2 regions of the Streptomyces sp. NPDC085937 genome follow, and region 2 is predicted to be linked to the other one. Evidence: riboswitches for the same ligand, from Rfam matches in the RefSeq annotation. Region 2 holds a riboswitch; the other holds the start of a gene.
The links. Region 2 has a riboswitch for S-adenosylmethionine ahead of thrC (threonine synthase). Riboswitches for the same ligand answer to the same signal wherever they lie in the genome.
Positions count from the first base shown of each region.

Region 1: linked by a shared signal. The riboswitch ahead of ACIF8S_RS24640 (aminotransferase class V-fold PLP-dependent enzyme) and the one ahead of thrC (threonine synthase) in region 2 are both predicted to bind S-adenosylmethionine.

Region 1 is NZ_JBITSH010000012.1:147,340-151,744, reverse strand. Features, by position in the region: gene ACIF8S_RS24650 (cytochrome bc complex cytochrome b subunit) at 1-605, shown strand, start outside; gene trpD (anthranilate phosphoribosyltransferase) at 754-1,818, shown strand; SAM riboswitch class IV at 1,891-2,007, shown strand; gene ACIF8S_RS24640 (aminotransferase class V-fold PLP-dependent enzyme) at 2,169-3,530, shown strand; gene ACIF8S_RS24635 (Lrp/AsnC family transcriptional regulator) at 3,644-3,925, opposite strand; gene ACIF8S_RS24630 (rhomboid family intramembrane serine protease) at 3,922-4,405, opposite strand, start outside.
Region 2 is NZ_JBITSH010000005.1:127,737-132,141, reverse strand. Features, by position in the region: gene groL (chaperonin GroEL) at 1-21, opposite strand, end outside; gene ACIF8S_RS13300 (cold-shock protein) at 413-616, opposite strand; gene ACIF8S_RS13295 (MoaD/ThiS family protein) at 1,047-1,322, opposite strand; gene thrC (threonine synthase) at 1,439-2,728, opposite strand; SAM riboswitch class I at 2,746-2,893, opposite strand; gene ACIF8S_RS13285 (glucosyl-3-phosphoglycerate synthase) at 3,029-3,997, shown strand; gene ACIF8S_RS13280 (trehalose-6-phosphate synthase) at 4,069-4,405, shown strand, end outside.

The DNA.
Region 1 (4,405 bases), on a different contig from region 2:
TCTTCCCGCTGGTCCTGGCGGCCATCGCGGTGTGGCCGTTCATCGAGTCCTGGGTCACCGGCGACAAGCGCGAGCACCACATCCTGGACCGCCCGCGCAACGCCCCGACGCGCACCGCGTTCGGTGTCGCCTGGATGACGCTGTACTTCGTGCTCCTCATCGGCGGCGGCAACGACATCTGGGCCACGCACTTCCACCTGTCGATCAACGCCATCACCTGGTTTGTCCGGATCGCGTTCTTCGTCGCCCCGGTCGTGGCGTTCATCATCACCAAGCGCATCTGCCTCGGCCTGCAGCGCCGGGACAAGGAGAAGGTGCTGCACGGCCGCGAGTCGGGCATCATCAAGCGCCTGCCGCACGGTGAGTTCATCGAGGTGCACGAGCCGCTCAGCCAGGAGCAGCTGTACACCCTCACCGCGCACGAGCAGCCCCAGCCGCTCGAGCTCGGCCCGGAGGTCGACGAGAACGGCGTCCGGCGCAAGGTGAAGGCCGGCGAGAAGCTGCGCGCCAAGCTCAGCAAGGGCTTCTACGGCGAGGAGTCCCAGATTCCGAAGCCGACCGTCGAGGAGTACAAGGAGATCACGAGCGGCCACGGCCACCACTGATCCTCAAGCACTCCACCCGTCGCCACACGACAGTGAAGGGCCCCCGTCCGTTCTGCGGACGGGGGCCCTTCGCGGTGCCCGGGGCTGGATAGGGTGGGGCCGGGACCGCGCCGGTCCCGGCCACCCGCTACGACCGTCAGGAGCGACCATGAGCGCTGTGACCCCCGCTGGAGGCGACAACGCGGCGGGCCGCTCCTGGCCCGCCCTGCTGAACGGCCTCCTGGACGGACGGAACCTGTCCGCCGACGACACCGCCTGGGCGATGGACCTGATCATGCGCGGGGAGGCGACCGACGCGCAGATCGCCGGCTTCGCGGTGTCCCTGCGCGCCAAGGGCGAGACCGTCGAGGAGATCACCGGCTGCGTCCGGGCGCTGTACGCCCACGCCAACGTCATCGACGTGCCGGGCGCCACCGTCGACATCGTCGGCACCGGCGGTGACGGCGCGAAGACGGTGAACATCTCCACCATGTCCTCCATCGTCGTGGCCGGCGCCGGCGCGAAGGTCGTCAAGCACGGCAACCGCGCGGCGTCCTCCGCCTCCGGCGCCTCCGACGTCCTGGAGAAGCTGGGCGTCAACCTCGAACTCACCCCGCGCCGGGTCGCCGAGGTCGCCGAGGAGGCCGGCATCACCTTCTGCTTCGCGGTGAAGTTCCACCCGGCGCTGCGCCACGTGGCCGCCGCCCGCGGCCAGCTCGGCATCCGCACGGTGTTCAACTTCCTCGGCCCGCTGGCCAATCCGGCCCAGGTCAAGGCCCAGGCGGTCGGTGTCGCCGACCCGCGGATGGCGCCCATCATGGCCGGGGTGTTCGCCGGGCGCGGCCACTCCTCGCTGGTGTTCCGCGGCGACGACGGCCTGGACGAGCTGACCACCACCGGCACCTCCCGGGTCTGGGTGGTCCGCGACGGCGCGGTCACCGAGGAGAGCTTCGACCCGCGTGACGTCGGCATCGAGCTGGTGCCGGTGGAGGCGCTGCGCGGCGCCGACGCCTCCTACAACGCCGAGGTCGCCCGCCGCCTGCTGGACGGCGAGCGGGGCCCGGTGCGGGACGCGGTGCTGCTGAACTCCGCAGCGGCGCTGGTGGCGTGGGAGCCGGGCGGCGGCACGCTCACCGAGCAGATCCGCGCCGGGATGGACAAGGCGGCCGAGTCGATCGACTCCGGCTCCGCCAAGCGCGTCCTGGAGCGCTGGGTGGCCGTCAGCAACGCCTGAGGGCCGCGCGGTTGTCCCGCGATCCGGACCCGGGTTGCGGGACGCCGGTCACCTCACGTAATTTCCCTGTCAGGTCATGAGTGACAGCCACAAGGCCCCGGCCGGCTGTCCGGCAACCCTCCGTCCGTGGCGGGGTGCCCCGGGTGAGGACCAGGCCGTGAGCAGCAGGGCTCACGGCAAGCGCGGACCCCTCGCACACCAGGGGTCCTGGTCGTCGAGGAGCCTTCCGTGAGCAAGCGAATGCGCTAGGGCGTCGAGCCCCGCCTCCGCACACCCCCTTCACCTTCCTTCCCGCGCCGGCGCGCCGTCCGCCCGCGCGGGGATCCGTCCTGCCTCACGGGAGTTCCGCCATGTCCGTCTCCGCCGTTGCCGCCGCCCCGACCGTCCGTGCCCCGCTGCCCGTCCTCGGCCGGGACGTCACCGTCCCGCTCGTCACCGGCGGCGAGGTCACCTACGCCGCGCTCGACCAGGCCGCCAGCGCCCCCGCCCTCCAGCGCGTCTGGGACGACGTGGCCGCGTACGCCCCGTACTACGGCAGCGTCCACCGGGGCGCCGGGTACCTGTCGCAGCTGTCCACCGACCTGTTCGAGAACGCCCGCCGGACGGTCGCCGAGTTCCTCGACTGCCGCATCGACGACCAGGTGGTGTTCACCCGGTCCACCACCGACTCCCTCAACCTGCTCGCCGCCGCCCTGCCCGAGGGCTGCGAGGTCTTCGTCTTCGAGACCGAGCACCACGCCTCCCTGCTGCCCTGGCGGGGCGCCCGGGTGACCTACCTGGACGCGCCGGGCAGCCCCGCGCGGGCCGTCGCGTCCCTGGAGCGGGCCCTCGCCGGCCGCGACCCCCACGGCCCGGCCCTGGTCTGCGTGACCGGCGCCTCCAACGTCACCGGTGAGCTGTGGCCGGTCCGTGAACTGGCCGCCGCCGCGCACGCGCACGGCGCCCGGATCGTGCTGGACGCCGCCCAGCTCGCCCCGCACCGGGCGGTGAGCGTGCGCGACCTGGACGTCGACTGGGTCGCCTTCTCCGGGCACAAGCTGTACGCCCCCTTCGGCTCCGGGGTGCTGGCGGGGCGCGCCGACTGGCTGCGCGAGGCCGAGCCCTACCTCGCGGGCGGCGGCGCCAGCCGCACGGTCGCCCGGCGCGCGGACGGCGGGGTGGACGTGGAGTGGCACGACGGCGCCGCCCGCCACGAGGCCGGCTCGCCCAACGTCATCGGCGCCCATGCCATCGCCTCCGCCTGCCAGGCGCTCACCGAGGCCGGCTTCGACGCGCTGGCCGCGCGGGAGGACGCGCTGGTCGGCGCGGTGCGGGAGGGGCTGGCGGACGTGCCCGAGGTGCGGTTCCTGTCGCTGTTCGGCGACGACGCGCCGCGGGTCGGTGTGCTGTCCTTCGTGGTCGACGGCTGGAACAGCTCCCACTTCGCGGCGGCGCTGTCCGCGGAGTACGGCATCGGTGTGCGGGACGGGCTGTTCTGCGCGCACCCGCTGGTGCGGCGCCTGGTGGGCAGTGAGGCGGGGGGCCGGGGGGAGTGCGGGGCGCCGGACGCGGGCTCGCTGAACGCGATCCGGGTCAGCTTCGGGGCCGGGACGCCGGACGAGCATGTGGAGCGGTTCGTGGGGGCGGTGCGGGAGCTGGTGCGTGACGGCGCGCGGTGGACCTACCGGACGGTGGACGGGCGGTGCGTGCCGGACACCGCGGGGCGCGCGTGAGGTGATTCGCCCCCGCCGCCCCATCCCGGCCCGACCCCGGGGCTCCGCCCCGGACCCCGCTCCTCGAACGCCGGAGGGGCTGGAACACCCGGGGCGGAGCCCCGACAGTGAGGTCAGCTGTCCAGGCCGATGGCGAACGCCGCTTCCAGGTCGTGCTGGGAGTAGGTGCGGAACGCCACATGCGTGTCCGTGCCCTCGACCCCCTGGATCTTGCTGATCCGGCCGGGGATGACCTCCGCCAGGTCCTCGTGCTCACGGACCCGCACCATGGCGATCAGGTCGTACGTGCCGGTTACGGAGAAGACCTCGCTGACGCTGTCCAGCGCGGCGATCTGTTCCGCGATCTCGGGGATCCGGTCCACGCTGGTCTTGATGAGGACGATCGCGGTGATCACGGCTGGTTCTCTCCCTCGGGAGCCGGAGCAGGGGCGGACCTCACTGTAGTCGCCCCGCCGCGCCACACCCACGCGCAGCCGAACCCCAGGCCGAAGCCCACCAGGTGCGCCAGGTGGGCCACCCCCGGCCCGCCTTCCGCCGTGCGTCCCGCCGCCGCCCACTGCAGGGCCGCCCAGAACGGCAGCACCACCCACGCGGGCAGCCGTACCGGCAGGAACAGGGCGAACGGCAGGAGACTGGTGACCCGCCCCCGGGGGAACAGGAACAGGAACGCTCCGAGGACCGCCGAGATCGCTCCCGAGGCCCCGACCAGGGACCGCTCGGAGCCGGCGTTGGCGGCGGCGTACCCCAGCAGGGCGAGGTAGCCGCTACCCGCGTAGCACAGGGTGAACCGCACACGGCCCATCCGTGCCTCGGCCATCGGTCCGAACACGTGGAGGAACAGCATGTTGCCGAGCAGGTGCACCCAGCTGCCGTGC
Region 2 (4,405 bases):
GAACGCGATGATCTTGGCCATGTGAAGTGGTCCCTCCAGGACTGGGGGTGATTCCTTCGGACCGCGCCCGCGCCCGCGACGGACGGCTCGCCGGCCGTGTGGTTCCTTGCCCCACGTGACCTGGCGGGCCTCACCGACCCGGTCCTTCGTTGTCACTCTCACCTTCAGAGTGCTAACGCCAATGATTAGCACTCGACCCCCGAGAGTGCAAGGCGCGCTCGCGGAGCGGCGGCAAGTTCGAGAGGCTCCCCAGAGGCCTACGAGCCAGTGGCGCCAAGGGCTCACGTCCGCGCTCAGCCTCGGGCGAACACGGCGCGCGCGGCGCGTGCGCCTAGGGCATGACGAAGGGCCCGCACCCCGAGAGGTGCGGGCCCTTCGCCGGCAGAAGATGTGCGTGCGGCTGGTAGCGCGTTCAGGCGGTGACGCGAACCATGTCGGCCTGCGGGCCCTTCTGACCCTGCGAGATCTCGAACTCGACCCGCTGGCCCTCTTCAAGGGTGCGGTAGCCGTCCATCTGGATGGCGCTGTAGTGGACGAAAACATCCGCACCACCGTCGACCGCGATGAAGCCGTACCCCTTCTCCGCGTTGAACCACTTGACGGTGCCCTGAGCCATGCCTAACTCCCCTATTACTGGCCCTTGCACAGATCCACACTTCGCGGACCCGGGTCAGACCTCACCCCCCAACGGTTGGGGGCGTGCGCCGGAACGCGTCGACCGCGGCTGAATGTATCTGTCCAACTGCCGTCTGCAACAGGTCAATCGGACGAGAAATCTGGACGCCACCGGTCCGGAATGTGACAAGAATTCGCCAGAATTCAGGGCAAGTCGGGCCGGGCGAAGGAGACAAAAGCCGCGAAAGGAGCCCGCACTTTGGCTACATCCAGTCGGGTCAGCGGCAGGAATTCAGGGTTCTCGATCAATGGATCGGGAGCGCGTTCCCCAACTCTACCGCGCTCAATCCCATGGAATTGCCCCCTCCGCATCTCTCACGGAAGGGGCAATGCCACAAACGCTCGGTAACCGTCATTACCGAAGGTAATGATCAACCTCCGGCGACCGCCGGGATGATCGAGACGCCGGCCCCGTCCGGGGTGGCCGTTTCGAGGCCCTGCTCGAACCGCACGTCGTCGTCGTTCACGTAGACGTTGACGAACCGGCGCAGCTTGCCCTGGTCGTCCAGGACCCGGGCGGCGATGCCGGTGTGGTTCTTCTCGAGGTCCTGGATGACCTCGCCGAGGGTCCCGCCCTCGGCGGCGACCTCGGCCTTGCCACCGGTGTAGGTACGCAGAATGGTAGGGATACGGACGGTAACGCTCACTTTGAACCTCCGGTCAGGTGACAACCCCAGGGGCGCGGGGCTGTGTTCGACGTGCGGCTGCCGCCGCGCGGGCGCGACCGGCCCCCACCGGCCCGCGGACGATGACGAAACGGCTCTCAGACGAGCCCGGCCTCACGGAACGACTCCAGGCTGGGCCGAATCGTCGCCGTCAGCCCGGTCCCGGCCACCGCGTCCAGCGTCTTGAGCCCGTCCCCGGTGTTCAGCACCACCGTGGTGAGGGACGGATCCAGCGCCCCGCTCTCGATCAGCTTCTTCGTCACGCCGACCGTGACCCCGCCCGCGGTCTCCGCGAAGATCCCCTCGGTGCGCGCCAGCAGCTTGATCGCGTCGACGACCTGCTCGTCGGTGACGTCCTCCACCGCGCCGCCGGTGCGCCGGGCGATGTCGAGCACGTACGGGCCGTCCGCCGGGTTGCCGATGGCCAGCGACTTGGCGATGGTGTCCGGCTTCTGCGGCCGGACCACGTCGTGCCCCGCCTTGTACGCCGTGGACACCGGCGAGCAGCCCTCGGCCTGGGCACCGAAGATCTTGTACGGCCGGTCCTCGACGAGCCCGAGCCTGATCAGCTCCTGCAGCCCCTTGTCGATCTTCGTGAGCTGCGAGCCGGAGGCGATCGGCACCACGATCTGGTCCGGGAGCCGCCACCCGAGCTGCTCACAGACCTCGTACGCGAGGGTCTTGGAGCCCTCGGCGTAGTACGGCCGCAGGTTGACGTTGACGAAGCCCCAGCCCTCGCCGGCCGGGTCGCCGATCAGCTCGGAGCAGAAACGGTTCACGTCGTCGTAGTTGCCCTCGATGCCGACGAGCTCGCCGCCGTAGACGGCGGCCATGACGATCTTGCCCTGCTCCAGGTCGTGCGGGATGAACACGCAGGAGCGGAAGCCCGCCCGGGCGGCGGCGGCGCCGACCGCGCCGGCCAGGTTGCCGGTGGAGGAGCAGGAGAGCGTGGTGAAGCCGAAGGCGCGCGCGGCCTCCAGGGCCTGGGCGACGACGCGGTCCTTGAAGGAGTGCGTGGGGTTGCCGGAGTCGTCCTTGACGTGGAGACCGCCGGTGACGCCCAGCTCGCGGGCCAGGTTGTCGGCCCGGACCAGCTTGGTCCAGCCCGGGTTCAGGTTGGGCTTGGTCGCCACGTCCGCGGGGACGGGCAGCAGCGGCGCGTAGCGCCAGATGTTCGCGGGACCCGCCTCGATGCGCTTGCGGAGCTCTTCGGTGTCGTAACCCGAGAAGTCGTAGGCGATCTCCAGCGGGCCGAAACACTCCTCGCAGGCGAAGACCGGACCGAGGGGCACGCGGTGGCCGCACTCGCGACAGGACAGCGCGGCGGCGGGGCCGAGGTCGACGGTGTTCGCGGAGTCGGTGGTGCTTGCAAAAGTCTGCACAGCCATGGAGGCGAGGCCCTTTCTCCTCATCTTCCTCACGACGCACTTCGCCGTGAGACGGATTTGGCACCTTCCCTAGCCGGGAGCCTCGCCACGTCCGCGTGACAGGAACCGACTGGAGGGTTGCCGGGGCTTCATCGGGCCGTGTCCCTCTGCCCCTCTGGATGAGCGGTGTTCAGTTGTGCGCCGTGCACCCCGGGATGCGGGGCCCTTCGGCGTTGTTCAAGACTGTAACCGAAGGCCCGGACGGCGGCGGGAGCCGTCCGAACCCCGAGATGGATCACCGGCCAGTGAGGAGCCCGGACCGTGCTGGAAGAAGTCGAGCGCTGGCTGATCGAGCGCTCCTGGTCGGTGGCCGACCGTCCCCTGCACCGGATCCTGGCGGCGAAACGGGCCTCGGGGCAGACGGTGAGCGTGGTGCTGCCCGCGCTCGACGAGGAGGCCACGGTCGGCGAGATCGTCTCCGTCATCCGGCACGACCTGGTGCTCCAGGTGCCGCTGGTCGACGAGGTGGTGGTGATCGACTCCGGCTCCACCGACCGCACCGCCGAGGAGGCCGCGGCGGCCGGCGCGCGGGTGGTGCACCGGGACGCGATCCTGCCCCGCATACCGGCCGTGCCCGGCAAGGGCGAGGTGCTGTGGCGGTCGCTGCTGGTCACCCGCGGCGACATCGTGTGCTTCGTCGACGCCGACCTGAGGGACTTCTCCTCCGACTTCGTCACCGGCATCGTCGGCCCGCTTCTCACCGACCCCGGCGTCCAGCTGGTCAAGGCCATGTACGACCGGCCGATGACGACGGCCGACGGGAGCACCACCGGCGCGGGCGCCGGGCAGGGCGGCCGGGTCACGGAGCTGATGGCCCGCCCGCTGCTCAACATGCACTGGCCGCAGCTCGCCGGGTTCGTGCAGCCGCTGGGCGGCGAGTACGCGGCCCGCCGCGGCCTTCTGGAACAGCTCCCGTTCCCCGTCGGGTACGGCGTGGAGCTGGGCATGCTCGTCGACGCCCTGCACCTGGTCGGCCTGGACGCACTGGCCCAGGTCGACGTGGGCGTGCGCAAGCACCGGCACCAGGACGGGCAGGCGCTCGGCCGGATGGCCGCCGCGATCTACCGCACCGCTCAGCTGCGGCTGGCCCGCGCGCATCTGCTGCGGCCGTCGCTGACCCAGTTCGAGCGGGCCGGGGACGCCTTCGAGCCCCGCACGTACTCGGTGGACACGGAGGAACGGCCGCCGATGACGGAGATCGAGGAGTACCAGGCGCGCCGGGTGGCCTGACCCGGCCGCCGCCGGCCGGTGTGACGCACCGGCACGTTTGAGGCCCGGGGGGCCGGGCTAGGTTGAGGCGTATGGCTTCAAGCTTCGGTGCAGCTCAGGTGCTGGTCGCCTCCAACCGGGGGCCGGTGTCGTACGAGGTGGCGGACGACGGTTCGCTGCGGGCCAAGCGGGGTGGCGGCGGACTGGTGTCCGGCCTCTCCGCGATCGGTCCTGAGGCGGGTGCGCTGTGGGTGTGCTCGGCGCTGTCCGACGGCGACCGCGAGGCCGTGCGGCGCGGGGTGGGCGAGGACGGCGTGCGGATGCTGGACGTCCCGGCGGACGTGCACGCTGACGCGTACAACGGCATCGCGAACTCGGTGCTGTGGTTCGTGCACCACATGCTGTACCAGACCCCGCTGGAGCCCGTGT